DNA from 3 places in the Pseudomonas sp. GW101-3H06 genome. Region 1 is predicted to be linked to each of the others. Evidence: predicted binding sites of a transcription regulator. Region 1 holds the regulator's gene; each other region holds the start of a gene.
What was found. Region 1 encodes sigma-54, which starts transcription at its own class of promoters, with help from an activator protein. Its sites were predicted from a motif close to ANTGGCATNNANNTTGCTNT; they were not measured.
Positions count from the first base shown of each region.

Region 2: nirB (nitrite reductase large subunit NirB) is a predicted target of sigma-54. The motif match lies at 5,338-5,357, and genes of this name have one in related genera.
Region 3: AC07ZE_RS19000 (DNA translocase FtsK) is a predicted target of sigma-54. The motif match lies at 3,470-3,489, and genes of this name have one in related genera.

Region 1 is NZ_JBWKZO010000001.1:1,083,714-1,093,918, reverse strand. Features, by position in the region: gene lptC (LPS export ABC transporter periplasmic protein LptC) at 1-547, shown strand, start outside; gene lptA (lipopolysaccharide transport periplasmic protein LptA) at 534-1,082, shown strand; gene lptB (LPS export ABC transporter ATP-binding protein) at 1,082-1,807, shown strand; gene AC07ZE_RS04910 (RNA polymerase factor sigma-54) at 1,988-3,481, shown strand; gene hpf (ribosome hibernation-promoting factor, HPF/YfiA family) at 3,556-3,864, shown strand; gene ptsN (PTS IIA-like nitrogen regulatory protein PtsN) at 3,877-4,341, shown strand; gene rapZ (RNase adapter RapZ) at 4,344-5,201, shown strand; gene AC07ZE_RS04890 (HPr family phosphocarrier protein) at 5,217-5,492, shown strand; gene pmbA (metalloprotease PmbA) at 5,641-6,987, opposite strand; gene yjgA (ribosome biogenesis factor YjgA) at 7,096-7,620, shown strand; gene tldD (metalloprotease TldD) at 7,668-9,110, opposite strand; gene AC07ZE_RS04870 (carbon-nitrogen hydrolase family protein) at 9,123-9,977, opposite strand; gene AC07ZE_RS04865 (YhdP family protein) at 10,060-10,205, opposite strand, start outside.
Region 2 is NZ_JBWKZO010000001.1:3,803,621-3,813,825, forward strand. Features, by position in the region: gene AC07ZE_RS17300 (methyl-accepting chemotaxis protein) at 1-653, opposite strand, end outside; partial or broken gene AC07ZE_RS17305 (MCP four helix bundle domain-containing protein) at 648-1,466, opposite strand; gene AC07ZE_RS17310 (nuclear transport factor 2 family protein) at 1,639-2,070, shown strand; gene nirD (nitrite reductase small subunit NirD) at 2,193-2,567, opposite strand; gene nirB (nitrite reductase large subunit NirB) at 2,567-5,128, opposite strand; gene AC07ZE_RS17325 (YbdD/YjiX family protein) at 5,643-5,843, opposite strand; gene AC07ZE_RS17330 (SCO family protein) at 6,084-6,689, shown strand; gene AC07ZE_RS17335 (copper chaperone PCu(A)C) at 6,689-7,177, shown strand; gene msrA (peptide-methionine (S)-S-oxide reductase MsrA) at 7,230-7,736, shown strand; gene AC07ZE_RS17345 (DUF1801 domain-containing protein) at 7,830-8,234, opposite strand; gene AC07ZE_RS17350 (hypothetical protein) at 8,215-8,811, opposite strand; gene AC07ZE_RS17355 (hypothetical protein) at 9,015-9,593, shown strand; gene AC07ZE_RS17360 (hypothetical protein) at 9,772-9,927, shown strand; gene AC07ZE_RS17365 (N5-glutamine methyltransferase family protein) at 10,060-10,205, opposite strand, start outside.
Region 3 is NZ_JBWKZO010000001.1:4,144,682-4,154,886, forward strand. Features, by position in the region: gene lolA (outer membrane lipoprotein periplasmic chaperone LolA) at 112-735, opposite strand; gene AC07ZE_RS19000 (DNA translocase FtsK) at 802-3,210, opposite strand; gene trxB (thioredoxin-disulfide reductase) at 3,540-4,499, shown strand; gene aat (leucyl/phenylalanyl-tRNA--protein transferase) at 4,566-5,246, shown strand; gene AC07ZE_RS19015 (arginyltransferase) at 5,315-6,022, shown strand; gene infA (translation initiation factor IF-1) at 6,135-6,353, shown strand; gene clpA (ATP-dependent Clp protease ATP-binding subunit ClpA) at 6,591-8,861, opposite strand; gene clpS (ATP-dependent Clp protease adapter ClpS) at 8,892-9,254, opposite strand; gene cspD (cold shock domain-containing protein CspD) at 9,479-9,745, shown strand; gene icd (NADP-dependent isocitrate dehydrogenase) at 9,827-10,205, opposite strand, start outside.

The sequences.
Region 1 (10,205 bases):
CCTGGTATTCGGTTGCATCGCGGCGATTTTCGCCGCGGTCGGCTACTGGAACATCAGCCCGGAACGCTTCCTCGACAAGCCTGCTGTGCAAGTCGACAACAGCGCAATCGACTATTACGCCATCAATGCCCACAGCGTGCAGTTCCTGCCAGATGGCAAACTGCAATACGAAATGACGTCGGACAAGGTCGAACACCTCAAAGCCACCCAAGTGACCTTGCTGACCAATCCCGACCTGAACATGTTCCGCGGTACCGAGTTCCCGTGGCACGTCCAGAGCGAAAAGGGTGAAGTCAACCCCGATGGCACACAGGTCGAACTGATCGATTCGGTACGCATCACGCGTTTCGACGAGAAAAACCGCAGGACCCTGATTACCACCACTCGCATGACAGTGTTCCCGCAGCAGCAATATGCGCAGACCGAGCAACCCGTTAGAATCGACGGCGCTGGTGGCGTATCGACAGGCAACGGAATGAAAGCGTACTTGAAAGAAAGCAGGATACACCTGCTCTCGAACGTAAGAGGACAGTATGAGGCTCGTTAAAACCCTCCCTATTTTGCTCAGTCTGGGCGCGGCACTGGGAAGCGTGAGCGCCTGGGCTCTGCCGGATGACCAACAGCAGCCTATCCGCATTCAGGCCGACGACGCCCAGCTGGACGACAAGAACGGTATCGCCACCTACACGGGCGACGTGATCATCACCCAAGGCTCGATGAAGGTCACAGGCAACAAAGTGACCATGACCCGCGCATCTAACGGCGATATCGATGTGGTGACGTCGGTGGGCAACCTCGCCTACTTCGAACAAGTGCAAACCGCGGGCGATGCCAAGCCTGTTCAAGGCTGGGGCGTGACCATCCAGTATCATGCAACGCAAAACCGCGTTGTGCTGATCGATCGCGCCAAAGTCGTCGACAAGGACAACAACGTCACCCAGGGCGAAAAAATCGTCTACGACACCGTTAAAAAGCTGGCCAGCGCCGGTCGCGCCACAGGCAGCAAAGTCACCGAAGCGCGCCCACGCATCGACATGGTGATCCAGCCGAAAAAGAAAACCGACGAGCAAAAGGCCCAGTAATGGCAACTCTGAAAGCTCAGCATCTGGCCAAGAGCTACAAGAGCCGCCAGGTCGTGCGTGACGTGAGCCTGTCCATCGACAGCGGTCAGATCGTCGGCCTGCTTGGCCCCAACGGCGCCGGCAAGACCACCTGCTTCTACATGATCGTAGGCCTGGTAAGGGCCGATCAGGGCCGCGTCCTGATCGACGACCTGGACGTCAGCCACCAGCCTATGCACGGTCGCGCGAAGGCCGGTATCGGCTATCTGCCGCAAGAAGCGTCGATCTTCCGCAAACTGTCGGTGGCCGACAACATCATGGCCATCCTCGAGACCCGCAAGGAACTCGACAAGGCCGATCGTCGCCAGGAGTTGGAAAGCCTGCTGCAGGAGTTCCACATCAGCCACATCCGCGACAACCTCGGCATGAGCCTGTCCGGTGGCGAACGCCGCCGCGTGGAAATCGCCCGCGCACTGGCCACCAACCCGAAATTCATCCTGCTCGACGAACCCTTCGCCGGCGTGGACCCGATTTCGGTGGGCGACATCAAACAGATCATCCACCACCTCAAGGCCAAGGGCATTGGCGTGCTGATCACTGACCACAACGTCCGTGAAACCCTGGATATCTGCGAAACAGCCTATATCGTCAACGATGGCCAACTGATCGCCGAAGGCGACTCCGACACCATCCTGGCCAACGATCTGGTCAAGGAAGTGTACCTGGGCCATGAGTTCCGCCTGTAAGCACTGAGCTGGCTAGTCGACCGAGCGCTTGTCTCGATAAAAATCAATACTTTTTTATTGTTACAGCGCTCTAGGCAAGCACCGCAACTTCGGGCATATAATTTGCTTATGTTTGGCGCTCCGGCGCCCCTGTAGTGGATGGCGCATGTGCGCCGGCGAATAAGGTGTTAAGCCCCTGCCATGAAACCATCGCTAGTCTTGAGAATGGGCCAGCAGCTGACGATGACACCGCAGCTGCAACAGGCCATCCGCCTGCTCCAATTGTCGACCCTGGACCTGCAGCAGGAAATCCAGGAGGCCCTGGAGTCCAATCCGATGCTCGAGCGCCAGGAAGAAGGCGACGACTTCGACAACACCGACCCCTTGGCCGACAACGCCGAACAGAAGCCCAACACCGACATCCAGGAACCCTCCTACCAGGAAAGCGCGCCGACGGTTGATAACCTCGACGAAGGCGACTGGAACGAACGCATCCCCAACGAACTTCCTGTCGATACGGCATGGGAAGACGTCTACCAGACCAGCGCCAGCAACCTTCCCAGCAACGATGATGACGAGTGGGACTTCACCACCCGCACATCAGCCGGTGAAAGCCTTCAAAGCCACTTGCTCTGGCAGCTGAACCTGGCCCCGATGTCCGACACTGACCGGCTGATTGCCGTGACCCTGATCGACTGCATCAACAATCAGGGCTATCTGGACGAAACGCTCGAGGAAATCCTCGAAGCCTTCGATCCGGAACTGGACATCGAACTGGACGAGATCGAAGCCGTCCTGCACCGCATCCAGCAATTCGAACCCGCCGGCATCGGCGCCCGTAACCTGGGTGAATGCCTGTTGCTGCAATTGCGCCAGCTGCCTGCCAAAACACCCTGGCTGGCCGAGGCCAAACGCCTGGTCACCGATTACATCGACTTGCTCGGCAGCCGTGACTACAGCCAGCTGATGCGCCGCATGAAGCTCAAGGAAGACGAACTGCGCCAGGTCATCGAACTGGTCCAGAGCCTCAATCCGCGCCCGGGCTCGCAGATCGAGTCCACCGAAGCCGAATATGTGGTCCCGGACGTGATCGTGCGCAAGGACAACGAGCGCTGGCTGGTAGAGCTCAACCAGGAGTCTGTGCCACGACTGCGGGTCAACGCCCAGTACGCAGGCTTCGTGCGCCGCGCCGATACCAGTGCCGACAACACCTTCATGCGCAATCAGCTGCAGGAAGCCCGCTGGTTCATCAAGAGCCTGCAAAGCCGCAACGAAACCCTGATGAAAGTAGCCACCCAGATCGTCGAGCATCAGCGCGGCTTCCTGGAGTATGGCGACGAGGCGATGAAGCCGTTGGTCCTGCATGACATCGCTGAAGCGGTCGGCATGCACGAGTCGACGATCTCACGGGTGACCACGCAGAAATTCATGCATACCCCCCGGGGTATTTATGAACTGAAATACTTTTTCTCCAGTCACGTCAGCACCTCCGAAGGCGGCGAATGCTCGTCCACGGCGATCCGCGCGATCATCAAAAAACTGGTTGCCGCGGAAAATCAGAAAAAGCCGTTGAGTGACAGCAAGATCGCTGGTTTACTGGAGGCACAAGGCATTCAGGTGGCTCGCCGCACCGTCGCCAAGTACCGCGAATCCCTCGGGATCGCGCCTTCGAGCGAACGCAAGCGATTGATGTAGAGCCACGCCACAGCGTTCCAGTGGCAGATCATCTGATCTGCCGCTTTATGCACTGGCAACGAAGGAGAAGCTGTATGCAAGTCAACATCAGTGGACACCAACTGGAAGTGACCGAACCTCTTCGCACCTACATCGGCGAAAAACTCGAACGATTGGAGCGACATTTCGACAAGATCACCAACGTGCAGGTCACGATGACGGTCGAAAAGCTGAAGCAGAAAATCGAAGCCACGCTGCATATTCCCGGCAATGAAGTGGTCGCGAACGCGGAACATACCGATATGTACGCGGCGATCGACGCCTTGACCGACAAGCTGGATAAACAACTCAAAAAGCATAAGGAAAAGACCCAGAGCCTCCTCCAGGGCGCTACCGGTCGTTAACACTCCCAACCCATGATCCGACTTGAAAGCATCCTGACCCCCGGCCGTTCCCTGGTGAACGTGCCGGGCGGCAGTAAAAAGAAAGCCCTAGAGCAAATTGCCAACCTTATCCATCGCGAAGTGCCGGATCTGGAGATGCAAGATGTCTTCGAGGCTTTGATCGCCCGCGAAAAACTCGGCTCGACCGGTTTTGGCAACGGCATCGCCATTCCTCATTGCCGCCTCAAGGGATGCAATGCGCCCATCAGCGCCTTGATGCACCTGGATGCCCCTATAGATTTCGACGCCATCGACGGCGCGCCGGTTGACCTGCTGTTTGTGCTACTGGTCCCGGAAGCCGCCACCGATGCGCACCTTGAGTTGTTGCGCCAGATTGCCAGCATGCTCGACCGCAAGGACGTGCGCGACAAACTGCGCAGCGCCCCGAGCAATCAAGCCTTGTATCAGGTTGTCCTGGACGAGCAAAACGGGCAGTAATCATGCGCTTGATCATCGTCAGCGGCCGATCCGGCTCAGGTAAAAGCACCGCCCTCGATGTGCTCGAGGACAACGGCTACTACTGCATCGACAACCTGCCTGCCGGGTTGCTGCCGGAACTGGCCGAACGTGCGTTGATTCATACCGAGCTGTCACAGCCGCTGGTTGCCGTATCCATCGATGCGCGCAACCTGCCAAGCCATCTATCGCGGTTTCCCGAGCTGCTGGAAGAAGTACGCAGCCGTCACATCCAGTGCGATGTGCTGTATCTGGATGCCGACGAAGAAACCCTGCTCAAACGCTTCTCGGAAACCCGCCGTCGCCACCCGCTGAGCAGCGCCAATCGCTCGCTGGCCGAAGCAATCACCGACGAAACGAGCCTGCTCGGCCCCATTGCCGACCTGGCCGATCTCAAGATCAATACCACCAACCTGAACCTGTATCAGCTGCGCGATACCATCAAGCTGCGCCTGCTGAACCAGCCGGAGCCAGGAACAGCGTTCCTGGTGGAGTCTTTCGGCTTCAAGCGCGGCATGCCGGTCGACGCCGACCTGGTGTTCGATGTGCGCTGCTTGCCCAACCCTTACTGGAAACCGGAGTTACGCGCGCAGTCCGGACTTGATCAGCCGGTGGCCGAGTACCTGGCGGCACAGCCGGATGTCGAAGAGATGTTCCAGGACATCTCCACGTACCTGCTCAAATGGCTACCCCGCTTTGCTGCCAGCAACCGCGCGTATGTCACCATTGCCATCGGTTGCACCGGCGGGCATCACCGCTCTGTCTACCTGACCGAACGTCTGGGCAAGACCCTGCAGCAATCCCTGAAGAACGTCCAGGTCCGCCACCGCGACCTCAGCTAAAGGATTCACATCGCGATGCCTGCTCTGGAAATCGAAATCATCAATAAGCTGGGCTTGCATGCCCGGGCGTCTGCAAAGTTCGTTGGGGTTGCCGGCCAATTCAAGGAATGCACGATCAGGGTTGGACGCACACCAGAATCCACCGTCGACGGCAAAAGCATCATGGCCATGATGATGCTCGCCGCCGGCAAGGGCACCAAAATCCATCTGAGCACGGAAGGCGAACAGGCACAGGAGGCGATGGAAGCACTGGTGGCCTTGATCAACAATTACTTCGACGAAGGCGAGTAAACGCCGCGGCTTTGTGGCGAGCGCCGCATCCATCACCTTCATCAAGCAAAACAGCGCTCTTGTTTCTGTGTTGCCCGGGATTGCGTGAAGAACCAAAAAAAGGCGTGCCACCCATTGGGTGGCACGCCTTTTTGTATCACGGGAAGAATTAACTGCCCGCTACGGTCATCCGCTCGATCAACACCGAACCGGTGCGGATGTTGCTGCGAAGTTCGAGATCATTACCGACCGCGACAATCTGTTTGAACATGTCACGCATGTTGCCGGCGATAGTCACCTCCTGGACCGCGAACTGGATTTCACCGTTCTCGACCCAGTAACCCGCCGCGCCACGGGAATAATCGCCGGTGACCATGTTCAAGCCCTGGCCCATCAGCTCGGTCACCAACAGCCCGCGGCCCATGCGTCGCAGCAAGGCCGCCTGATCTTCATCTCCATGGGTGACGAACAGATTATGCACGCCGCCGGCATTCGCGGTGCTCGGCATGCCGAGTTTGCGACCGGAGTAGGTGCCCAGCACGTAAGACACCAACTCGCCTTTTTCGACGAACGGCTTGGCGTAGGTTGCCAGGCCATCACCATCGAACGCCGCACTGCCCAAGGCACGCATCAGGTGCGGACGTTCATCGATGGTCAACCACTCCGGAAACAGCTTCTGCCCCAGGGTGCCTTCGAGGAACGAGGATTTGCGGTACAGGCTGCCACCGGAAATCGCCGACAGGAAACTGCCGAACAGGCCACCGGCCAGCTCGGCAGAAAACAGCACCGGTACTTCGCAGGTGGGTACCGGACGCGCGCCCAGGCGACTCGCCGCCCGTTGCGCGGCACGCTGGCCGATGCTCACCGGATCCGTCAGCAAATTGCCCTGACGGTTCACGTCGTACCAGTAATCACGCTGCATCTGGCCATCGGCCTCGGCGATCATCACGCAGCTCAGGCTGTGCCGGGTCGATGCATAACCGCCGATAAACCCGTGGCTGTTGCCGTACACACGGCAGCCTTGATGCGTACTCAGGGTAGTGCCATCGGCGTTCTTGATCCGTGCGTCGGCATCGAATGCCGCCGCTTCGCAGAGCAAGGCTTTTTCGATGGCTTGCTCCGGGGTGATGTCCCATTCGTGGAAAAGATCGAAATCCTGCAGGTCCCTGGCCATCAGTGCCGCATCGGCCAGGCCCGAGGCTTCGTCTTCAGAGGTGTGTTTGGCGATGGCCAGTGCCGCCGCGACGGTTTCACGAATCGCCTCCGGACCACTGGCCGAAGTGCTGGCCGAGCCCTTGCGCTGGCCGACGTACAAGGTGATGCCGAAGCCCTGATCGCGGTTGAATTCAACGGTTTCGACTTCACGCTGGCGCACCGAGGTCGACAGGCCCTGCTCCAGGGATACCGCCACCTCACAGGCACTGGCGCCCTGGCGCTTGGCTTCAGCGATGATCTGCTCGACCTGTTCTTGCAGTGCCGGCAATGCTTGTGGGCCGACGCTTTCAACTGCACTCATGCTGTTCTCCACTCAAATTCTGCTTTCGGTGACGGTCATCGAGCGACCGGGCCGGACAAGCGGCCCCCGACTGGTTATCATGGCGGCGTTTCTTTGCGGACGGCCACCATGGTTGATTCTTACGACGACTCCCTCGATACGGGAGAAAAAAGCAAATCCCAGGTCAAACGCGAGCTGCATGCTCTGGTTGACCTCGGCGAGCGCCTCACAACACTCAAGCCTGACTTGCTGGCAAAACTGCCCTTGACCGACGCCTTGCGCCGGGCCCTGGCCGATGCGCCCAAGCACACTGCGAACATCGCGCGTAAACGGCACCTTCAGTTCATCGGCAAACTGATGCGCGATCAGGACACTGACGCCATTCTGGTTTTGCTCGATCAACTCGATGCCTCCACTCGCCAGTACAACGAGCGCTTCCATAACCTGGAGCGCTGGCGTGATCGCCTGATAGCCGGTGACGATGCCGTTCTGGAAAAATTCGTCGTCGACTACCCTGACGCCGATCGCCAGCAACTGCGTTCACTGATCCGTCAGGCACAGCACGAGGTTGCACAAAACAAGCCTCCTGCTTCCAGCCGTAAAATCTTCAAGTACATCCGTGAGCTGGACGAGACTCAACGCGGCCTGCGTTGAATCCCGGACCGGGTGAGTCGCCGCGCGACTCACCCGCAGCTCCATCCTTACGAGCCCGTGCCACCCACGGTAATCGCATCAATCTTCAGCGTTGGCTGGCCGACACCCACCGGCACCGACTGCCCATCCTTGCCGCATGTCCCCACGCCGCTGTCCAGCGCCAGATCGTTGCCGACCATCGACACTTTGCTCATGGCTTCCGGGCCGTTGCCGATCAAGGTCGCTCCTTTGACTGGGGCGGTGATCTTGCCATCTTCGATCAGGTACGCCTCGCTGGTGGAAAACACGAACTTGCCGCTGGTGATATCGACCTGACCACCGCCGAGGTTCGCGCAGTAGATGCCCCTCTTCACCGAAGCGATGATTTCCGCCGGGTCGCTTTCGCCGGCCAGCATGTAGGTGTTGGTCATGCGTGGCATCGGCAAATGCGCATAGGATTCGCGACGCCCGTTACCGGTGCGGGCCACGCCCATCAGCCGTGCATTGAGCTTGTCCTGCATATAACCCTTGAGCACACCGTTTTCGATCAGTGTGGTGCACTCGGTCGGGGTGCCTTCATCATCAACGCTCAATGAGCCACGACGCCCGGACAAGGTGCCGTCGTCGACAATGGTGCAAAGTTTGGAGGCAACCCTCTCGCCCATGCGCCCGCTATAAGCCGAGCTGCCCTTGCGATTGAAGTCGCCTTCCAGGCCATGTCCAACCGCTTCGTGCAACAGCACGCCCGACCAACCGGAGCCGAGTACCACCGGCAAGGTACCGGCCGGCGCAGGAATGGCTTCCAGATTGACCAGCGCCTGACGCAACGCTTCACGGGCATAGCTCATGGCGCGGTCTTCGGCGAGGAAGTAACGGTAATCGGTACGACCGCCACCACCATGGCCACCGCGCTCGCGACGGCCATTCTGCTCGACGATCACGCTGACGTTGAAACGCACCAGTGGCCGCACATCCGCCGCCAGACCACCATCGGTAGACGCCACCAGAATTCGTTCCCAGACACCGGCCATGCTCACGGTGACTTGCTGGATACGCGGATCGAGCGCGCGAGTGGCGGCATCGATGCGCTTGAGCAGATCGACTTTCTCGGCACGGCTCAGCACTTCCAGGGGATTGTCCGGCGCGTACAACTGCGCGACATCCTGGGAGGTGAATGCTTGCACCGTGCCGTTCTGCCCGGCTCGGGAGATTGAGCGGGCCGCACGGGACGCAGCGCCCAGGGCTTCCAGGGTGATCGCATTGCTGTAGGCAAAACCGGTTTTTTCACCCGATTGCGCCCGCACTCCTACACCCTGATCAAGGTTGAAGTTGCCTTCCTTGACGATGCCGTCTTCCAGCGCCCAGGACTCGGAAATCTGCCCCTGGAAATACAGGTCGGCGGCATCGATACCCGGCCCGGCCAGATCACCGAGCACACTTTGCAGGTTTTCGATCGTTACGCCACCAGGCGCCAGGAGGTGTTCACTGACTGAGGACAACAACTCGCTCATATGTTTTACGCCTTAAATTCGTCGTTCTGATGCAGGTCGCTGCGCGCCCTGCGAGAAAAAGCGCCGGTGACTGGACACCGGCATCCGCGCCCTGATGGACGCCTGTTCGCTGCTGTCACGTTCGGCCAGCAGCACGGCCTCGCCTTGATCCTGTTGCGCCAGCACTCGACCCCATGGATCGACAATGGCCGCATGCCCCCAGGTTTCCCGAGGCCCCGGATGCGTCCCACCCTGGGCAGCCGCTAGCACATAACACTGGGTTTCGATGGCCCTTGCGCGAATCAGCACATCCCAGTGCGCGGCGCCAGTCACGGCGGTAAAGGCCGACGGCGCGGTAATCAGTTCCGCGCCGGCAGCGCGTAATTCACTGTAGAGCTCCGGAAAGCGCAAGTCATAACAAACCGTCAGACCGACTCGCCCCACCGGCGTGTCCGCCACCACGACCCCACTGCCATAAGCATAGTCATCGGATTCGCGATAACGGCCGCGATTGTCCGCCACGTCCACGTCGAACAGGTGCAGTTTGTCGTAGCGCGCCACCGTTTCGCCTTGATCATTCACCAGCAACGAACAGGCGTGCACTTTGGCCGTCGGTTGATCCACCGGCGGTAACGGCAAAGTACCGGCCACTATCCATAATTTGAGGTCACGGGCGGTCTGTTTCAACCAAGGCAGGATCAGGCCTTCGCCCAACGCCTCGGCGCGACCGATGTCGGCGATATCACGGCGGCCCATGGCGGCGAAGTTTTCCGGCAGCACAGCCAGCACGGCACCCGCCGCCGCTGCCTGTTCAAGCAGGCGACGCGCCTGAACGAGGTTGGCCGGCACATCGCTCTGGCTGACCATTTGAATCACCGCTACAGACATGGCGTGCTCCAACTTCGCTTTTCACAAGGGCAGGCCGCCATGCTACTCCATAGCCTCGGTGAGTGGCTGTGCAAAAAAGAACTCAAAAAGGCTTGTCGTAGGTGATTTTCGGATCTTTCCATGGCCCTTTGACGGTGTATTTCACGCTGGCGAAACGGGCGACGCGATCGCCGATCAACTTGTCGATCAGGAACAGCGCCCCGCCAATGGCAGGTGCACCGACGATCA
Region 2 (10,205 bases), 2.7 Mb from region 1:
GCCTCGAGGATTTCGCGGATGGCGCGCTCGACATCGGCGGTCACGGCCATGCCCTTGTCGACCTGGGCCACGCCCTCTTCCATGCTGATGACCGCCTCGCGGGTGCTTTGCTGGATGCGCGAGACCATGGCGGCGATTTCCTGGGTGGAGGCACTGGTGCGTCCGGCGAGGCTGCGCACCTCGTCGGCGACCACGGCAAAACCGCGCCCCTGTTCACCGGCGCGAGCCGCTTCGATGGCCGCGTTCAGTGCCAACAGGTTGGTCTGATCGGCGATGCCCTTGATCACTTGGATAATGCTGAAAATCGCTTCGGACTCCTTGTCCAGCGTACGGATCACCTGCGCCGACTGCTGCGCCGAACGGGCGATACCGTCCATGTCATTGACCACCTGATGGATCACCCGTCCGCCGTCCTTAGCCAATGCCTCGGCCTGATTGGCCATGTTCAGCGCGCGCTCGGCATGCCGGGTGATCTCCTCGATGCTCGCGGTCATTTCGCTGGCGGCCGCGGCCATGGTGCTGGCCGCGGTGCTTTGTTGCTGGCTGCTGCCGGCGACTTCGTGGCAACCGTTACTCAATAGCTCGCTCATGCCGCTGACGCCATGGGCGTTGCTGCGCACCACTTCGATCATGCCGCGCAAATCCCGCTGCATGGTGGCCAGGCTGCGAATCAGCTGACTGGCCTCGTCCTGGCGCTTTGGCTCGACAATCGGCTCGCTCAGGTTGCCATGGGCGATGCTGTCGGCGATGCGGCTGGCGGTGCGCAGCGGCCCCATGATGCTCAGAATCACCCAGCGCCCCTGGGCCAGCAGCAACAACAGACTGACGATCAGCACAGTGCCGAGGGCGACATTGGCGTTGCTGATGGCTTCGCGCGTGCCTTCGCTGGTCTGTTGCGTGTTGTTTTCAATCAGCTCACTGAGAGCTGCCATCTGGTCTTCCAGTTGGCTGAACGCGCTGTTGAAGGCGGCCAGTTCCTTTTGCGCGGCGTCGGGGTTTTCCAGGGCCAGGCCGACGATGCGCTCAGCGGCGCTGATGTAGGTGTCGAGGCTGGGCTTGATCTGGTTCAACGCGGCTTTCAGGGTGTCGTTGACCGGCAGCTTGAGGTTCTCGCCGAGCATTTCCCGAAAATGCGCGGTGTGTTCCTCGATCGAGCTGCGCACCTCGGCCTTGCTGCTGGTGCTTTTGCCCAGCCCCACCAGCATCGCCGACAGCACGTCGGCGCGCAGGGCGTCATGCATCATGTCGGCTTCGAGGTGATTGCTCAGCGCCTTCATGCCGACGTCATTGTCCTGCACCGCTTGCGCCATCTGGCCATTTCCCAGGTAACTGACCATGCCCATGATCAGCGCAGTGAGCACGCCAGTAGCGATCAGCAACAGTAAACGCAGTTTTATGGACACTCTGTGGTTCCTCTTTTCGCACGTTTGTCGTTTGGGTGGCTTCATCCTCTGAAGAACGCCCATTGCTGAAGAGGTTATCGACTGCCCCGAGCGGTAGTTGACCGCCGGAGCCCGGGTTTTGCGGTTTTGTCGACATGCGGTAGGTCACCGTCCTCCACCCATCGCTGCCCCCATCTTCCATTTCAGAAGAAACCTGCTAGGTTGTACGACGACCTACAACAACAAGGAAACACCCATGAAGAAAGTCAAAGTGCTGATCGGTTTTCTCTGCCTGTTCAGCGGCTACGTGGCAGCGGCGGCCTCGTCGAGCGACAAGGACGTCGCGCAAGCCGTCGACCACCTGACCAACGCCATGCTGCACAAGGACATCGCGCAACTTCGGGCGCTGACCGCCGAGAACCTGACCTACGGGCATTCCAGCGGCAAGATCCAGGACAAACAGGCGTTCATCGCCGACATCGAAACTGGCAAAAGCGCGTTCAAGACCCTTGAAATGCAGAACCAGACCATCACCGTTTCCGGTGATGTCGCGCTGGTCCGCCACCACTTCTCGGCCCAGGCCCTAAAAGGTACCGAAGTGGTTCCGACGGAAATCGAAAACTTTCAGATCTGGCAGAAGCAGCACGGGAAATGGCTACTGGTAGGAAGACAAGCGTTTAAATTCTGATGTTGGTTTAACTGTCAGATTGCACTGGACGGCCCCCCCTGCTCGCGAAAGCGGTGTGTCAGTCAACGAAGATGTTGAATCTGATGCCCTCTCCGCGAGCAGGCTCGCTCCCACAGGGGAAATCAGGCGATGCCCACTTCCACCCTCCCCTCGTTCAACCGCACCGGCCAGACCCGCAGACGCTGTTGCGGGTATTCCAGGCAAGTGCCGTCTTCCAGGCGGAAATGCTGTTTGTAGATAGGCGATGCCACCACCAGGTCGCCCTTGATGCTGCCGACCAGCCCACGACCGATGACATTGGCCCCCGATTGCGGGTCGTGATTGTCGATGGCGTAGAGGTTTTTGCCCTCGATGCCCGGCAGATAAAACAACGCCACTTGCGCGCCGTCCAGCCACACCACTACGCCCGAGTCGTTCACCAGGTCCTGCTGGCTGCACACCGATTGCCAGTGGGCAGACGAGCCGGCTTCAACGCGTTGGGTATTGGAATGAGTCATCAGGCGCTCTCCTCGGTAACAGGGATCAGGTTGAGTTCGGCGGCCATGATCGGGCGCCGTTGACCGCGTTCCTGGACAAAGTGAATGTCCGGGTCCGGGCGTTTATCGTTGACGAAGGTGCGGAAGCGCTTGAGTTTTTCCGGGTCCTTGAGGGCGTTGGCCCACTCGCATTCGTAACGGTTGACCACCAGCTGCATCTGCGACTCGAGCTCGGCGCCCAGGCCCAGGCTGTCGTGGATGATCACGTCCTTGAGGTAGTCCAGGCCACCCTCCAGGCTTTCGCGCCACACCGAAGTGCGCTGCAGCTTGTCGGCGGTGCGGATGTAGAACATCAGGAAGCGGTCGATGTAGCGGATCAGCGTCGCGTCATCCAGATCGGTGGCGAACAGTTCGGCGTGACGCGGACGCATGCCGCCGTTGCCGGCAATGTAAAGGTTCCAGCCTTTCTCGGTGGCGATGACGCCGACGTCCTTGCTTTGCGCCTCGGCGCATTCACGGGTGCAACCGGACACCGCGAACTTGAGTTTGTGCGGCGAGCGCAGGCCCTTGTAGCGGTCTTCGATGGTCAGCGCCATTTGCACGCTGTCCTGCACACCATAGCGGCACCAGGTGCTGCCGACGCAGGATTTGACCGTACGGGTTGATTTTCCGTAGGCGTGCCCGGTTTCGAAGCCCGCTTCAATCAACTCGCCCCAGATGTCCGGTAATTGATGCAACTGGGCGCCGAACAGGTCAATCCGCTGGCCGCCGGTGATTTTGGTATAGAGGTCGTATTTCTTCGCCACCACACCGATGGCGATCAGCTTGTCGGCAGTGATCTCGCCACCGGGAATGCGCGGCACGACCGAGTAGGTACCGTTTTTCTGCATGTTGGCCATGAAGGTATCGTTGGTGTCCTGCAACGGCACCAGCGACGGATCCATGATCGGCTGGTTCCAGCACGACGCCAGGATTGAACCCACCGCCGGCTTGCACACATCGCAACCGGTGTGGCCACGGCCATGTTTGGCCAGCAGTTCTTCGAACGTAATGACCCCTTCCACCCGCACCAGCGCATACAACTCCTGACGGGTGTAGGCGAAATGCTCGCACAGGCTCTTGTCGACACTGACGCCACGGGCGATCAGTTCATGTTCGAAGACTTGCTTGAGCAGGCCGGCGCAACCACCGCAACCGGTACACGCCTTGGTCTGCGACTTGAGTTCGCCCAGATCGCTGCAGCCGCCGTCGATGGCCGAGCAGATCGCGCCCTTGGTCACGTTGTGGCATGAACAGATCGTCGCCGAATCAGGCAAGGCGCTCGCGCCGAGGGTCGGCGCGCCTTCGGACGATGGCAGGATCAAAGCGGCCGGTTCGGATGGCAAGGCAATCGCGTTCTGCATGTATTGCAGCAGCGTGTCGTAATAGCTGTTGTCGCCGATCAGCACCGCACCGAGTACCTGCTTGCCGCTGGCGTCCACCACCAGACGGCGATAGCTGGCGGTCGTCTCGTCGATGAACTGATAACTGCGCGCGCCCGGCGTGTTGGCGTGAGCATCGCCGATGGAGCCGACATCGACACCCAGCAGTTTGAGCTTGGTCGACATGTCGGCGCCCTGGAACGGCTCGGCGACGTCGTCACACAGCCGCGCGGCAACGCTGCGCGCCATCTGGTAGCCGGGGGCAACCAGGCCGAACAGGCTGCCGTTCCATGAAGCACACTCGCCGATGGCGTAGATGTTCGGGTCGCAACTCAGGCAGGTGTCGTCGATCACCACGCCACCGCGCGGGCCGACCTCCAGCGCACACTGGCGGGCCAACGCATCCTGGGCACGGATACCGGCGGAGAACACCACCAGGTCGGTTTCCAGAAATTCATCGTTGGCAAAATTCATGCGATAGCGATAGTCCTCGCCCGCACTTATCGATTGCGTGGCGCGGGACAAATGCACGCCGACGCCCAGCCGTTCGATCTGCGCCTTGAGCGCCAAACCACCCAGATCGTCCAGTTGCACCGGCATCAGGCGTGGCGCGAATTCCACTACATGAGCTTCCAGGCCCAGGCTTTTCAGGGCATTGGCCGCTTCCAGACCGAGCAGGCCACCGCCGACCACCACACCACGGCGGGCATTGGCTGCCGCGGCACGGATGGCGTCGAGGTCTTCCAGGGTGCGATACACCAGCCGCGAATGGCCTTCGGCGCCGTCAATCGGCGGCACGAACGGATAAGAGCCGGTGGCCAGGACCAGTTTGTCGTATGGCACGCAACCCTGGGCGGTGATCACCTGACGCCCTGCGCGGTCGATTTCCAGTACCGGTACCCCCAGGTGCAATGTGACGCCGGGCGTCTCGTACAGCGAGGCGTCACTCAGCGCCAGCGACTCGGCATCACGACCGGTAAAGTACTCGGACAGATGCACACGGTCGTAAGCACGCATCGGCTCCTCGCTGAAGACGTGCAAGCGATAGCGCCCCAGAGCGCCGCGCTCGATCAACTGCTCGACACAATGATGCCCGACCATGCCATTACCGATCACGACCAGCGTTTGCAGTTTGTTCAAAGTGGCTACATTGGAATTCATAAACGACACCTGCCCAAGCCCATCACGGTTCAAAAAGCAAAAAAAAACGCCTGAAACCTTGCGGTTCCAGGCGTCTTTGCCTGTTCTTTTGCGGTGTTGAAACCAGACGGCCATGCCTGATCCACCGATATTGCCCACGACCTGTGCGGTTGATCGATCGTCGTTGACCGAGCGGGCTGCCCATCTATGCAGAGGGGCTTGAGAGGGTTAATGCAGGGTTTGTGCCAGTCGAATATCGGGGCTGGAGAAATGGTCGGGAGACGGCGGTTCAGGCGGGTTTCAAGGCGAATCGTATTCAATTGGCCGGGCGTGGCCGTAGGGAAGATGGATCAACAAACCGCTACGCGCTGGTGCACGCTGGCAGGCTTGGCGCTTTATAAAAGTGCATGCCGCAGTCAGCACAAACGATAAAACCTTCATTGATATTCTTTTGTGGCGAGGGCGCTTGCTCCCTCGCCACAGAATTATCGGTGTTTGTGGCATCTATCAAATGGCTGGTTGGCAACTTCCGCGTTCAGCAGCACCGCGTATTGCACTTGCCTCGGCCAAACCGTGCTTCCTGGCGCTCACGGAAAAATGCCTCGTAAGTCATGACTGGCTCGCCCGGGGATTTGACCGCCATGAGCGCTACGTAATTATCGTAATCGGGAACACCCACCATTGACTGTGCGCTTTGGCGGAAGAACCGGGCGACCTGCTTCAGTTTATGGAACATGGCAATGCTCTCTATGGGGATTGGATAGCCCCATGTAACCGCGCCGATGTATCCGCAATGTGTCCGTGCGCAGGGCATTTGTATCTTCATGTAGCCCCGGGGCCGCGACCTTTTGGCGCAGGACCGGCGGGCGATCGATTAAGCGCCACAGGGCAACAGTTTGTTAACATCCCTGCGCTTTTTTCGTCTGACCCGTCAGGCACTGTGTTTTCCCGGTTGCTACACAGGAAGCTTTTTTCCATGAGTACGTTGTATACCCGTCGCACTGTCCTGCGCGGCATGGGCCTGCTGAGCCTTGGCCTGCTCGCCGGCTGCGATGACAGCAGCAAGCTGTCGTTCAAGTACGGCAAGGATCTGAGCGACAAGATCATGGGACGTTCCTTCAAGCTCAAGGACGCCCAGGGCGAGACCCGGATGCTGGGCAGCTACCAGGGCCTGATGCCGATGATCTTTTTCGGTTTCACCCAATGCCCGGCCGTCTGCCCGACGACCCTGGCCCGCGCGGCCCAGGCGAAGAAACTGATGGGCCGCGATGGCGAACGCCTGCAAGTGATCTTCATCACCCTGGACCCCGAGCGCGACACGCCCGAAATGCTCGACAAATACGTCAAGGCCTTCGATCCGAGTTTCGAGGCACTGCACGGCACGCTGGAAGAAACCGCCGCCACCGCCAAGGAGTTCGGCGTATTCTTCGAGAAGGTTCCGAGCGGCGATACCTACACCCTGTCCCACACCGCGACCAGCTTCGTGTTCGACTCCCGAGGCAATTTGCGCCTGGGCCTGTCCGCGTCCCTTACCGCTCAAGAGTGCGCAGAAGACCTGCTCACCGTCATGGAGGTCTGCTGATGACTTCGCTGTACTCAAAACGCTTGAAACAACTGGTGCTTGGCCTTTCCCTGATCGGCATGGCCTGGCAAGTGTCCGCGCAAACCCGGGTGAACGACGCCTGGGTTCGCGCCACGGTGGCCGGCCAGCATTCGACCGGCGCCTTCATGACCCTGCAGGCTGACACGGACAGCAAGTTGCTCAATGTGCAGTCACCAATCGCCAAGACGGTGCAAATCCACCAGATGAGCATGAAAGACGATGTGATGCGCATGGGGCAGGTCGAATCCGTCGCGTTACGGGCAGGCGAACCGGTGAGCCTGGATCCCAATGGCTATCACATCATGTTGATGGACTTGACCGCCCAGGTGGCAGAAGGCAGCAAAGTGCCCCTGACCCTGACCGTGGAAAACGCCAAGGGCGAGAAAGAGACAATCAAGGTCGAGGCCCAGGCCCGTTCCCTCGGCGCGATGGATCACAGCAAAATGGATCACAGCAAAATGCAATGAGGGTCTGACGGCCTCGATCAACGAGGCCAGTCACTGATATGAGGTGCGCACCATGACGACAAACACTGAAACCGCCATCCTCGCCGGCGGCTGTTTCTGGGGCATGCAGGATCTGCTCCGACGCTACCCGGGCGTGCTGGCCACACGAGTCGGCTATTCGGGCGGCGATGTGCCCAATGCGACCTACCGCAATCATGGCACCCACGCCGAAGCGATCGAAGTCGTCTTCGACCCACAGCAGATCAGCTATCGCCAGATTCTCGAATTTTTCTTCCAGATCCACGACCCGACCACCAAAAATCGCCAGGGTAATGACCTGGGTACGAGTTACCGCTCGGCACTCTATTACCTGAGCGATGAACAGCGGCAAATCGCTGAAGATACCGTTGCCGATGTCGAAGCCTCCGGCCTCTGGCCCGGCAAGGTCGTCACCGAGATCGAGCCCGCCGGGCCGTTCTGGGAAGCGGAGCCTGAGCATCAGGACTATCTGGAACATTACCCCAGCGGCTATACCTGCCACTTCATCCGGCCAAACTGGACGCTGCCGAAACGCCGCTGATGGTTGGCCCCCTGCAGGAGCGAGCTCGCTCCTTCAGGGGTTACGTCGCCCGTTCATTGGCGCGTTCACGAATTGAGCGCCACAGTTGCCGGGTTATTTGCGCCTGGCGGTATTGAGCGCCACGGCGGCGCGAATCAGCGCCTTCAGGGCGGCTTCATTGATGATGTCACCTTCATGCAGATCAATCGCGCGTCGTGTGTTGCCTTCCAGGCTGGCGTTGAACAGCTTTGAAGGATCGTCCAGCGCGGCCCCCCTGGCGAAGGTCATCTTCACCGCGCTCTTGTAGGTCTCGCCGGTGCAGATAATCCCGCCGTGCGACCACACCGGTACCCCGCGCCACTTCACTTCCTCGACCACTCCGGGGTCGGCCTGCTTGACCAACGCCCGGACCCGCGCCAGCGTCTGGCCGCGCCAATCGTTCAGTTCGCGGATTTTCGCGTCGATCCGCTCGGACGCAGAGCCCGTCTCTTGCGGTGAGTCAGTGATTTCCTTTTTCATGAGGGCCGTTGTCCTTGACGCGTGACGAGGTTGTTGAAGGCAGGTAGCCGCGCTGGACCCAGACCCTGCGGTCGATAGCCTGTCGCAGCCGCTCGCGGTATTCGGACCAGACCAGTGGGTCGACCGAGGTCGTCGAGCGCATCAGTTCGAGCATGGCCGAATGGGCCGCGTGATATTCAGCCTGGGCATCGCTGGCCTTGATTTTCAGGCGCTCACTGTCAGTCATCTCCATCCGCCGCAGGGCCAGTACCGCTTCGTCAATGATCAACGGGCTCAATGTCAGTTGCGCCCGGTGGGGGGCCACGAATGGCTCGGTCTCCAGCACGAGTTCCCGGGCCCGCCGTGCTCCCCACTTCAATGCCGACGCGAGCGGTTCGCGCAAACCGCGATCCGAAAAGGCTTCGAACAGGGCGCCACCACTGGCGTCGTAGATCCCGATAAAAACCTGGGTCATCCCCTCCAGCGTGATACGCGCCTGCACTTCGATCTGCCGACCGTCGTTCAACACGTCTTCGTAGGTTTTGACGGGTAAGCGTTTATTGAGCCATAGCCAGAACTGTGCGCCTCTGCGTCGCATTCCAAACCCTCCCCGGTTTAATCACCGAGTAAGGCACAGGTAAACGCTGTTTGCCACTCCACCGGTCGTTCGCAAATGAGTGTGAATACTGCGCATTTTCAATCATCAAACGCTCATTGACGATCTAGACTTCATCAACAACGAGGCGGCGATTACCGGCTCCGTCAGCAGGCCGACAAAAACAAGGAAATACAACCTTGAACATGACAATCCTTTGCCTCTTGGGAGGCCTGCTGGTTTCCGCCGGTGCGTATGCCAACGGAGTCATTCCAGTCCTTGAACTGGACTTCACCAGGGTAGCCACGGAAACCTTGAAAAAACACGGCATCAACGACGCGTGCATCATCGCCGCCGCCAACCCTGGCGCTTTCACCTATTGTCGGGAAGGCTCGGCAACGCTGTGGAAGTATCAGGCGCTGGACCTCGATCAGCAGGCGAATACCCTAAAAGGTACCAAGCTGGCGTCAATGGATGATGGACGGATCTCCATCGTCGAAGTCGACAGTGTTGCCTGCGCGGAAGACACTCACGAGCCCCTGGTTCATCCGACACTTTCCCGCGCACTGGCCCTTGGCCTGATCATCCTGTTTCTGATCATTGGTTTGCGCCATACCTACAGGGCAAGCATGGACGGTTTTATTGTCCCTACCATGAGTCTGGGCGCGCACATGCAACGATCCGCAAGCCCTTTGCGCTCGAATCGCTCGACGACGAAGGCCTTGCGCGCTTTCTCCATCGCTGCGGTCATCGCACTTGTTTATTTCGGCTACACCACGCTTTGATCAGGACGATGGAGAGCGAGCGCGCCATCGCAAAACCGGCTCCACCCACCCAGGCAGCGGTGATGCTGGCGTCTGTCTGGCACTGCGTGCTGTCCTGAGGCTCAGACGCTGACCGGCAAAAAACTCGAACTCGCGTCATGGTGCTCTATCCAATGGGTAGACACTGGAGGCCAATGCCATGAACGATGATGATCGTATTAACCGCGATAACGAGGACCGTGACGGAGAAAGCGCGGATGAGCCCATGCCCGCCACCCCTTCCGAAGAGCCGGAAGCAGATGAGCTACAACGCAAAATCGACGAGATCGAACGCAAGGTGGCGGATGGTAATTGAAACGGTAACCACCTTGTGGGAGCGAGCCTGTTCGCGAAGGCGCAGTGTCAGACACTTATAGTGTGGACATGCCATCGCCTTCGCGAGCAGGCTCGCTCCCACATTGGGTTGCACATAGAGTTGGGGCCTCTGTCAGTTTCGACGGGTGACAATGAGCGCCACGACCGCAATGCGCTCAACCCGCTCATAACCGGGCTTGAGCAGTTCCTCCCCGAACACATCAGGATCCAGCTCGCGATAAGTCCAGCCAAATGTCTCGCCGGCCAACTCCGGCAGGA
Region 3 (10,205 bases), 3.1 Mb from region 1:
TCCCTGTGGGAGCGAGCCTGCTCGCGAAAGCGGTGTACCCGTCACATCAATGCTGAATGTGCCGACGTCTTCGCGAGCAGGCTCGCTCCCACGGGTTTGTGTGAGTGTTCGTTATTCCTGGATCACATCGGCACCCTTGGGGATGTCGAACTTGAATTTGGACGCCGGGATCGGCTCGTTGGCCTTCACGCCAGTGAACAGGATATTGGTGCGCTGGCCGACGCTGTCGATCAGTTGCATATCATTGACCAGGCCGTTGCGGAAAGACAGGCGCAGGCTGTCGAACAGGGTGTCCTTGGTTTTCGGCTTCAGGATGAAGTCGATCACGCCACCGGCTTCCTTGGCGCTGATGTCGAAGCTCTGGCTGATCTTGGACACGTCACCGGACAGCAGCAGCGCTGGCGTCTGGGTCAGGCGTTGATCGAGGTTCTTGATGGTGACCTGCTCCAGGTCCGGGTCCCACAGGGAAACCTTCTTGCCATCGGACACCATCAACTGCTCTTGCGGTGCGTCGGTGTGCCAGTAAAACAGGCCCGGACGCTGCAGGGACATTTGACCAGCGGTTTCCTGCAATTGGGTGCCGGTGCCGTCGAGGGTCAACTGGGAGAAACGCGCGGTCAAGGTCTGGGATTTTTCCAGCAACTGAGTCAGACGCGCCACGTCCTTGTCGTCGGCGTGGGCCGAGAGCGTGGTCAAAGCCAGTACCGGCAGCAACAACATGCGGATAAGACGCATGGGAGTCCTCATAACATTCGTGGGAGTGCGGGTGGCGCCCGAGAGCGCCGCCCTTTCAATATCAGGTCAGTCGCGTACCGGGCCAGGGGCCAGGACTTCACGCGAACCGTTGGTGTTCATCGACGTCACGACACCGGCCATTTCCATGGCTTCGATCATGCGCGCAGCACGGTTGTAGCCAATTTTCAGCTTGCGCTGAACCGCGGAAATGGAAGCGCGTCGGCTTTCCAGAACGAACTGTACCGCTTCGTCGTACAGCGCGTCGGCTTCAGGGTCATCGCCATCGCCACCCCCGCTGCTGCCTTCAAAGCCACTGCCGGCCTCTTCGACACCGTTGAGGATGTCGTCGTTATACTCCGGCGCGCCGCGCAGTTTCCAGGCTTCCACCACCCGATGAACCTCGTCATCGGAGACGAAGGCACCGTGGACACGGATCGGCAGACTGGTGCCTGGCGGCATGTACAACATGTCACCGTGCCCCAGCAATTGTTCAGCGCCACCCTGGTCGATGATGGTCCGGGAGTCGATCTTGCTCGATACCTGGAATGCCATGCGGGTCGGAATGTTGGCCTTGATCAGACCGGTGATCACATCCACCGACGGCCGCTGGGTTGCGAGGATCAAGTGGATACCGGCCGCCCGCGCCTTCTGGGCAATACGGGCGATCAACTCTTCAACCTTCTTGCCGACGATCATCATCATGTCGGCGAATTCGTCCACGACCACGACGATGGTCGGCAACTTCTGCAGCAGCGGCGCTTCGTCGTGGATGCTTTCGCGCTTGTACAGCGGATCGCTCAACGGCTCGCCGGCGTCCTGGGCTTCCTTGACCTTGGCATTGAAGCCCGACAGGTTTCGCACGCCCATCTTCGCCATCAGCTTGTAGCGCCGTTCCATCTCGGCGACGCTCCAGCGCAGGGCGTTGGCCGCGTCCTTCATGTCGGTGACCACCGGACACAGCAGGTGCGGAATGCCTTCGTAGATCGACAGTTCCAGCATTTTCGGGTCGATCATGATCAGCTTGGCGTCTTCCGGGCCGGACTTGAACAGGATCGACAGGATCATCGCGTTCACACCCACCGACTTACCGGAACCGGTAGTACCGGCCACCAGCAAGTGAGGCATTTTCGCCAGGTCGGTGATGACCGGCTTGCCTCCGATGTCATGGCCCAGGGCCAGGGTGACCGGCGACTTGAAGTTGTCGTACTCAGGGGTCGACAGGACTTCGGAGAAGCGCACGATCTGCCGGTCTTCGTTGGGAATCTCGATACCGACGGTGGTCTTGCCCGGAATCACTTCCACAACCCGCACGCTGGTCACGGCCAGGGAACGCGCCAGGTCCTTGGCGAGGTTGGCGATGCGACTGACCTTGACCCCGGCCGCCGGCTGGATTTCGTAACGGGTAATCACCGGCCCCGGATGAATCGAATCGACGGTGACTTCGACGCCGAATTCCTTGAGCTTGATTTCCAGCAGGTGGCCGACCGCCGCCAGGGATTCCGGTGAGTAATTGAGTTGCTTCTTTTCTGCGGGATCGAGAATCGAGATCGGCGGCAAGGTGCCTTCCACGGCGCTGTCGACGAACAGTGGCGCCTGTTTCTCCTTTTCCACGCGTTTGCTCGGCGCTACGGGCTTGACCGGGGCCGGGGCAATCACCGGCGGCACCTGCTTCTCGCGCTCGGACATGTGTTTGCTCAGGGCCTGCTCGCGCTCGATCAGGCGTTCCTTGACCTTGGCCTGCTCGCGCTTGTCCGTCACGGTCGGCGCGACCACGTCGTGCACGCGATCATCGACTTCACGCAATTGTGCGACCAGCTGCTTGCGTTCGGTCCGGGCCGCCCACCAGCGATTGGCCGCGCCCTGGAACAGCTCGAACAGGTCAAGAGTGATCTTGCCGGTGACGTCCATCACCTTGAACCACGACAGGTCGGTGAACACGGTCAGGCCGAACAGGAACAGGGCGATGAACAACAGCGTACTGCCCTGAATGTTCAGCGCATTCTTCGCCAGGTCGCCCAGGCTTTCGCCCAGCGCGCCGCCAGCGCCGGCCGGCAGACCGGTCGCGGCATGGAAATGGATATGCGCCAGCGCCGCGCCGGACAGCACCAGGAACACCAGGCCGATCAGGCGCCAGGAAAACAGCCAGCCGCTCCACTGCCACGGCTCGTGGCGCTGACGGAAGATCTGATAAGCCTTGATCGCCAGCAGCAACGGGAAGATATAGGCAAAGTAACCGAGCACCATGAACAGGATATCGGCGCTGTAGGAGCCGGCGGGTCCGCCGAAGTTCTGCACGTCATCGATCTTGCTGTTATGGCTCCAGCCCGGATCGTCCTTGCCATAGGTCAGCAAGGCCATCATCAGGAACAGGCACAACGCACCGATGGCGATCAATGCACCTTCCTTGAGCCGGTAGTGCAATTGCTGGCGCCAGAGCGGAACGACTGTTTTGGGTGCTTCGGTGGATTTCTTCAAAACGCTTCTTTTCCTGCGCCATCGGCGCGTCCATCTGGTGAATGTCTAAAAAACAGCCCAAAAAACTGCCCAATCCAGGCAGGTAAAAAAGTTAACAGGCGCAACCGGGTCTACTTTTAACACTGTGCCCCGGTTTTTATAAACACGAGGTGCACGCTTATTCTGTTACAACCACAGTTACAAACGCTGTTACAACCAGGCATTGTACGGGTTTGTTCGTCCGATGCCATGCTTGAAACACTTGTATGCAGCATAGTCAAAAACACATTACATGCGACTCAATTTGAGCATGCATTCTCTTTTGTGACAAAGGCTTATGAGGTGTTTTTATGAGCGAAGCGCAACATCACCGTCTGATCATCCTGGGTTCCGGCCCCGCCGGTTACAGCGCAGCCGTGTATGCCGCCCGCGCCAACCTCAAACCCGTTGTCATTACCGGCATACAGGCAGGTGGCCAGCTCACCACCACCGTCGAAGTCGATAACTGGCCAGGTGATGTCGAAGGACTCACCGGCCCGGTCCTGATGGAGCGCATGCAAAAACATGCCGAGCGCTTCGATACACAGATCGTTTACGACCACATCCATACAGCCAAGTTGCAACAGCACCCGTTCGAATTGACCGGCGACAGCGGTACTTATACGTGCGACGCACTGATCATTGCCACCGGCGCCTCGGCGCAATACCTGGGGCTGCCGTCGGAAGAAACATTTGCCGGCAAGGGCGTTTCGGCCTGCGCGACCTGTGACGGCTTCTTTTACCGCAATCAAGTGGTTGCGGTGGTCGGCGGCGGCAACACGGCGGTTGAAGAAGCGCTGTACCTGTCGAACATCGCCAAAGAGGTCCATCTGATTCACCGTCGCGACAAGCTGCGGTCAGAGAAAATCCTCCAGGACAAACTCTTCGAGAAGGCCGCCAACGGCAATATCCGCCTGCACTGGAACCAGAATCTGGACGAAGTGCTGGGCGATGCCAGCGGCGTGACCGGCGCCCGCCTGCGCGACAGTCATACTGGCGAAATCAGGGAACTGGCGGTGGCCGGTGTGTTCATCGCCATCGGCCACAAACCCAATACCGACCTGTTCGTCGGCCAACTGGAAATGCGCGATGGTTATCTGCAGGTCTTGGGCGGCAGCGAAGGCAATGCCACCGCGACCGCGATCGCAGGCGTGTTTGCCGCCGGTGACGTGGCCGATCACGTTTATCGCCAGGCAGTCACCTCCGCCGGGGCCGGCTGCATGGCGGCCCTTGATGCGGAAAAATACCTCGACGACATTCCTGCCGTTTGACGGCACACTGGGTGACGGGCCAAATTGCGCCCGTCACCACCCTCCCCTTCTGCAAGCCCGGACGCCATGCTGACTTGGTTACAACGCAACTCCCTGACTTTCCCGCCGCTGGAAAAAGCCATGCGCGACCCCAACGGTCTGTTGGCCGCCGGCGGCGACCTGTCGGCCGATCGGCTGATTCAGGCCTACCGCCACGGCTGTTTTCCGTGGTTCTCGGAAGGCCAACCGATTCTCTGGTGGTCGCCGGATCCGCGCACCGTCCTGTTTCCCGACGAACTGCACGTCTCTCGAAGCTTGAACAAGTTGCTGCGCCAACAACGCTATCAAGTGACCTTCGATCAGGATTTTGCTGCGGTCATTCGCGCCTGCGCCGCCCCACGGGAGTACGCCGACGGCACCTGGATCACCGAAGCCATGCAGGACGCTTACCTGGAACTGCATCATCGAGGTTTCGCGCATTCGGTGGAGGTCTGGGATCAGGGCACGCTCGTCGGCGGGCTGTACGGCCTGGCGATGGGCCGGCTGTTTTTCGGCGAATCCATGTTCAGCCGCGCCGACAACGCCTCCAAATATGGCTTTGCCACACTGGTCAGACATCTGAAAGACTCGGGCTTTGTGCTCATCGACTGTCAGATGCCTACCGACCATCTGCACAGCCTGGGCGCACGAGCGATTCCCCGCAGCGCATTTGCCGGCTACCTGTCGCAGTATCTGGATCAACCCAGCCGCGCCATCTGGGTTTGCTGAGCGACTTTTGCGCGCGTGGCTTACACTTAGAGACGCCCCTAATTAAAAGCTTATCCCGAGGGTTGATCATGACCGAGTTGGCGCGATTGAAGTTTTATGCCACTCAGCCCCATTCTTGCAGCTATCTGCCCGAGGAGCAGGCCACGACCCTGTTTCTCGACCCCAGTCAGCCCATGGATGTGCATGTCTATGCAGACCTGTCGGAAATGGGTTTTCGTCGCAGCGGCGACCACTTGTATCGCCCCCATTGCCAGAACTGCAATGCGTGCGTACCGGCGCGCATCCCTGTTGCGCAATTCACACCCAACCGTCAGCAGAAGCGCATTTTCAAGCGCAACGCCGACTTGCAGGTACGCCCGGCCAAGCCAGGATTCAGCGAAGAGTATTTCGACCTTTATCAGCGATATATAGAAGAGCGGCATGCCGACGGCGACATGTACCCACCCAGTCGCGATCAGTTTTCGACGTTCCTGGTGCGCGACCTGCCGTTTTCCCGGTTCTACGAATTCCGCCTCGAAGGCCGGTTGCTGGCGATTGCCGTCACTGACCTTCTGCCGAACGGTCTGTCGGCGGTCTACACCTTCTACGAACCCGACGAAGAGCGTCGCAGCCTGGGGCGTTATGCCATCCTCTGGCAAATCGCCGAGGCCCGGCGCCTGGGGCTGGATGCGGTCTATCTGGGTTACTGGATCAAGAACTGCAAAAAAATGAGCTACAAGACCCAGTATCGTCCCATTGAATTGCTGGTTAACCAGCGCTGGGTCGTTCTGAACTAGAGCACACCCTTAAACCCCTTGGCTTGCCCCCCACTTTTCGGGCACAATGCACGCCGCTTTTGCCTGGCGCAGTTGCACCGGGCCATTCACTGGACACCGAGGGCTTTACTGCATGTCGAAAGAAGACAGCTTCGAAATGGAAGGCACTGTCGTCGACACCCTGCCCAACACCATGTTTCGCGTGGAGTTGGAAAATGGGCACGTCGTAACCGCGCATATTTCCGGCAAGATGCGCAAGAACTACATTCGTATTCTTACCGGTGACAAAGTGCGCGTCGAGCTGACGCCCTATGACTTGAGCAAAGGGCGCATCACTTACCGCGCTCGCTAATCAAGTCAATACAAAACGCCCGGCATTGCCGGGCGTTTTTGTTTGCCTGAAACAACCTCAAGTCGGCGCAGGCCCCCTGTGAGCGAGCCTGCTCGCGAAGGCGGTTTGCGATTCAGCATTGATGTCGAATGACCTGGCGCTTTCGCGAGCAGGCTCGCTCCCACAGGTGCCAACTCAATAACAGACAGACAGCAAAAAGGCGCCAAACGGCGCCTTTTTGCTTTGTTGCGATCAACGTCAGGCCATTTCCGCCGTGGTCTCGAACTCGAAGGTCAGCTCGCCGTCCTTGATGTCGATGTGTACTACACCGCCATGCTCGGCCAGTTCGCCAAAGAGTATCTCCTCCGCCAGCGGACGCTTGATCTTGTCCTGAATCAGGCGAGCCATGGGTCGAGCGCCCATCATCGCGTCGTAACCACCGGCCGCCAGCCAGCTGCGGGCAGCATCGGTGACTTCCAGCAGTACACGCTTGTCTTCCAGCTGCGCCTGAAGTTCGATAAGGAACTTGTCCACCACGCTCTTGATGACCTCATGACTGAGGCGACCAAACTGGATGATGGTGTCCAGACGGTTACGGAATTCAGGCGTGAAGCTCTTCTTGATCACTTCCATTGCATCGGAGGAGTGATCCTGAAGGGTGAAGCCGATCGAGGCACGCGCCGCGGTTTCAGCACCGGCGTTGGTCGTCATGATGACGATCACGTTACGGAAATCCGCTTTGCGCCCGTTGTTATCGGTGAGCGTACCGTGGTCCATGACCTGCAGCAGCAGGTTGAAGACTTCCGGATGCGCTTTCTCGATTTCATCGAGCAGCAGCACGCAATGTGGCTGTTTGGTAATGGCTTCAGTCAGCAAACCGCCCTGATCGAACCCGACATAGCCAGGAGGCGCACCGATCAGACGCGATACGGTGTGGCGCTCCATGTACTCGGACATGTCGAATCGAACCAGCTCGACACCCAATGCCTTGGCCAACTGACGCGCCGCCTCGGTTTTACCGACACCGGTAGGACCGGCGAACAGGAACGAGCCGACAGGCTTGTCAGGCGACTTGAGACCGGCGCGAGACAATTTGATCGCCGTCGCCAGGGAATCGATCGCGGCATCCTGACCGAACACGGTCAACTTCAGATCACGCTCAAGGTTACGCAGCAACTCTTTGTCCGAGCTGGTGACGTGTTTTGGCGGAATCCGCGCGATTTTCGCGACGATATCCTCAACCTGAGGCACTTCGATGCGTTTTACCCGCTTCTCGATCGGTTGCAGGCGCTGATAGGCACCCGCCTCGTCGATGACATCGATGGCCTTGTCCGGCATGTGCCGGTCATTGATGTAGCGCGACGCCAGTTCGGCAGCGGCACGCAGCGCTTCATCGCTGTACTCGATGTTGTGATGAGTCTCGAAACGCCCCTTCAAGCCACGCAGGATACCGATGGTGTCTTCCACCGACGGTTCCGACACATCGACCTTCTGGAAGCGTCGTGCCAGGGCACGGTCTTTCTCGAAGATGCCGCGAAATTCCTGGAACGTAGTCGAACCGATGCACCGGATATCACCAGACGACAGCAGCGGCTTGAGCAGATTGGAAGCATCCATGACGCCACCGGACGCGGCACCCGCACCGATGATGGTATGGATTTCGTCGATGAACAGGATCGCCTGCGGACGCTTTTTCAGCTCATTGAGCAACGCCTTGAAGCGCTTCTCGAAATCGCCGCGATATTTGGTCCCGGCCAGCAGGGCGCCCAGGTCGAGGGAATACACCACACTGTTGGCCAGCAGGTCCGGCACCTGGTTGTCGACGATGCGTTTGGCCAGGCCTTCGGCAATCGCGGTTTTACCCACGCCCGCCTCGCCCACCAGCAACGGATTGTTTTTGCGACGACGCGCCAGGATCTGCGCAACGCGTTCGACTTCCAACTCACGGCCTACCAGCGGATCGATGCGACCCTGGCGCGCGAGTTCGTTAAGGTTGCTGGCATAAGCATCCAGAGGATTGCCTGAAGAAGAAGACTCACCGCCCTCGTCGTCCTGCATATCTTGCTCGCCCTCAGAGTGATCGCCGTGCCCTGGCACTTTGGAAATGCCGTGGGCGATGTAGTTGACGACATCGATGCGGGCAACGCTCTGCTGTTTCAGCAGGAACACTGCCTGACTCTCTTGCTCACTGAAGATCGCGACCAGCACATTGGCGCCAGTCACTTCGCGTTTGCCCGAGCTCTGTACGTGAAACACAGCACGTTGCAGGACACGCTGGAAGCCCAGGGTTGGCTGGGTTTCACGATCCTCGTCATGCACGGGGATCAATGGCGTGGTGGAGTCGATGAACTCCTGCAGGTCATGCTTGAGTTTGTCGAGGTTTGCGCCGCACGCACGCAAAACGGTGGCGGCAGCCTCATTATCCAATAGGGCCAACAGGAGATGCTCGACGGTCATGAATTCATGACGCTTCGAACGGGCCTCCTTGAAGGCAAGATTGAGGGTGACTTCGAGCTCGCGGTTTAACATAGCTTCACCTCATACCCAAGTGTCCGGCGATTAACCGTCCTTCTCGATTTCACAGAGTAGCGGATGCTGGCTTTCCCTGGCGTACTGGTTGACCTGCATGGCCTTGGTCTCGGCGATGTCGCGGGTAAACACTCCACATACTGCCCGTCCTTCTGTGTGGACGGCCAGCATGACCTTGGTCGCCAGCTCGCGATTCAGGTTAAAAAACACCTCGAGCACTTCGACGACGAAATCCATCGGTGTGTAGTCATCATTAAACAAAACCACCTTGTACATCGGCGGCGCCTGTAAAGCAGGCTTAGCCTCCTGAACAGCAATGCCTGCGGAATCGTCGTCGTGTAAATCAGGGCGATCCTGATTGAATGTTAGTCGAATCTGGCTGATTGCATGCATGGAAAGAAAGGTTCGTCAGTTGTGCAAATACAGTGGTGGGGGCACCCATTAACGTTTTCAACTCCGACCGCCGGGTCACCTTGACTATCGGCAAAACGGTGTTACAACCAATAGAGCCCACAGTGGGTAAAAAAGGTCCGCGGAGTCAAATTTTTTCGAAGAAATGACTGCGGATGAACTGGATGATACTCCAGTGATGGAGTCTGTTGCAGAGGGAGTTGGGTATGTCAGGCGTCAAGGTCAGTGGCAAGGTGAAATGGTTCAACAACGCCAAGGGTTACGGTTTCATCAACGAGGAAGGCAAAAGCGAAGATCTGTTTGCCCATTACTCAGCCATCCAGATGGACGGCTATAAAACCTTGAAGGCCGGCCAGGCTGTCGTCTTCGAAATCATCCAGGGGCCAAAGGGCTTGCATGCCGTCAATATCAGCGCCCCTGTAGAGGCTTCGAAAACCACGACACCTGCCACGCAGCAGTCCGTGACGGTCTGACACCGCACCGTCATCCAGTCATAAAAAAACCGCCCGACTCATTCATTTGAATCGGGCGGTTTTTGTACGTCTGTCGCTGGCTTACATGTGCTTGATCAACGCCTCACCGAACCCGGAAGACGAAACCAGCGTGGCGCCTTCCATCAAGCGCTCGAAGTCATAGGTCACGGTCTTGGCCTTGATCGCGCCATTGGTGCCCTTGATGATCAGGTCCGCTGCCTCGGTCCAGCCCAGATGGCGCAGCATCATTTCTGCCGAAAGAATTACCGAGCCCGGGTTGACCTGGTCCTTGCCGGCATACTTCGGTGCAGTACCGTGGGTGGCCTCGAACATGGCCACGGTGTCGGACAGGTTGGCGCCCGGCGCGATACCGATACCGCCCACTTCCGCCGCCAGGGCGTCGGAGAGGTAGTCACCATTGAGATTGAGCGTGGCGATCACGTCGTATTCGGCCGGACGC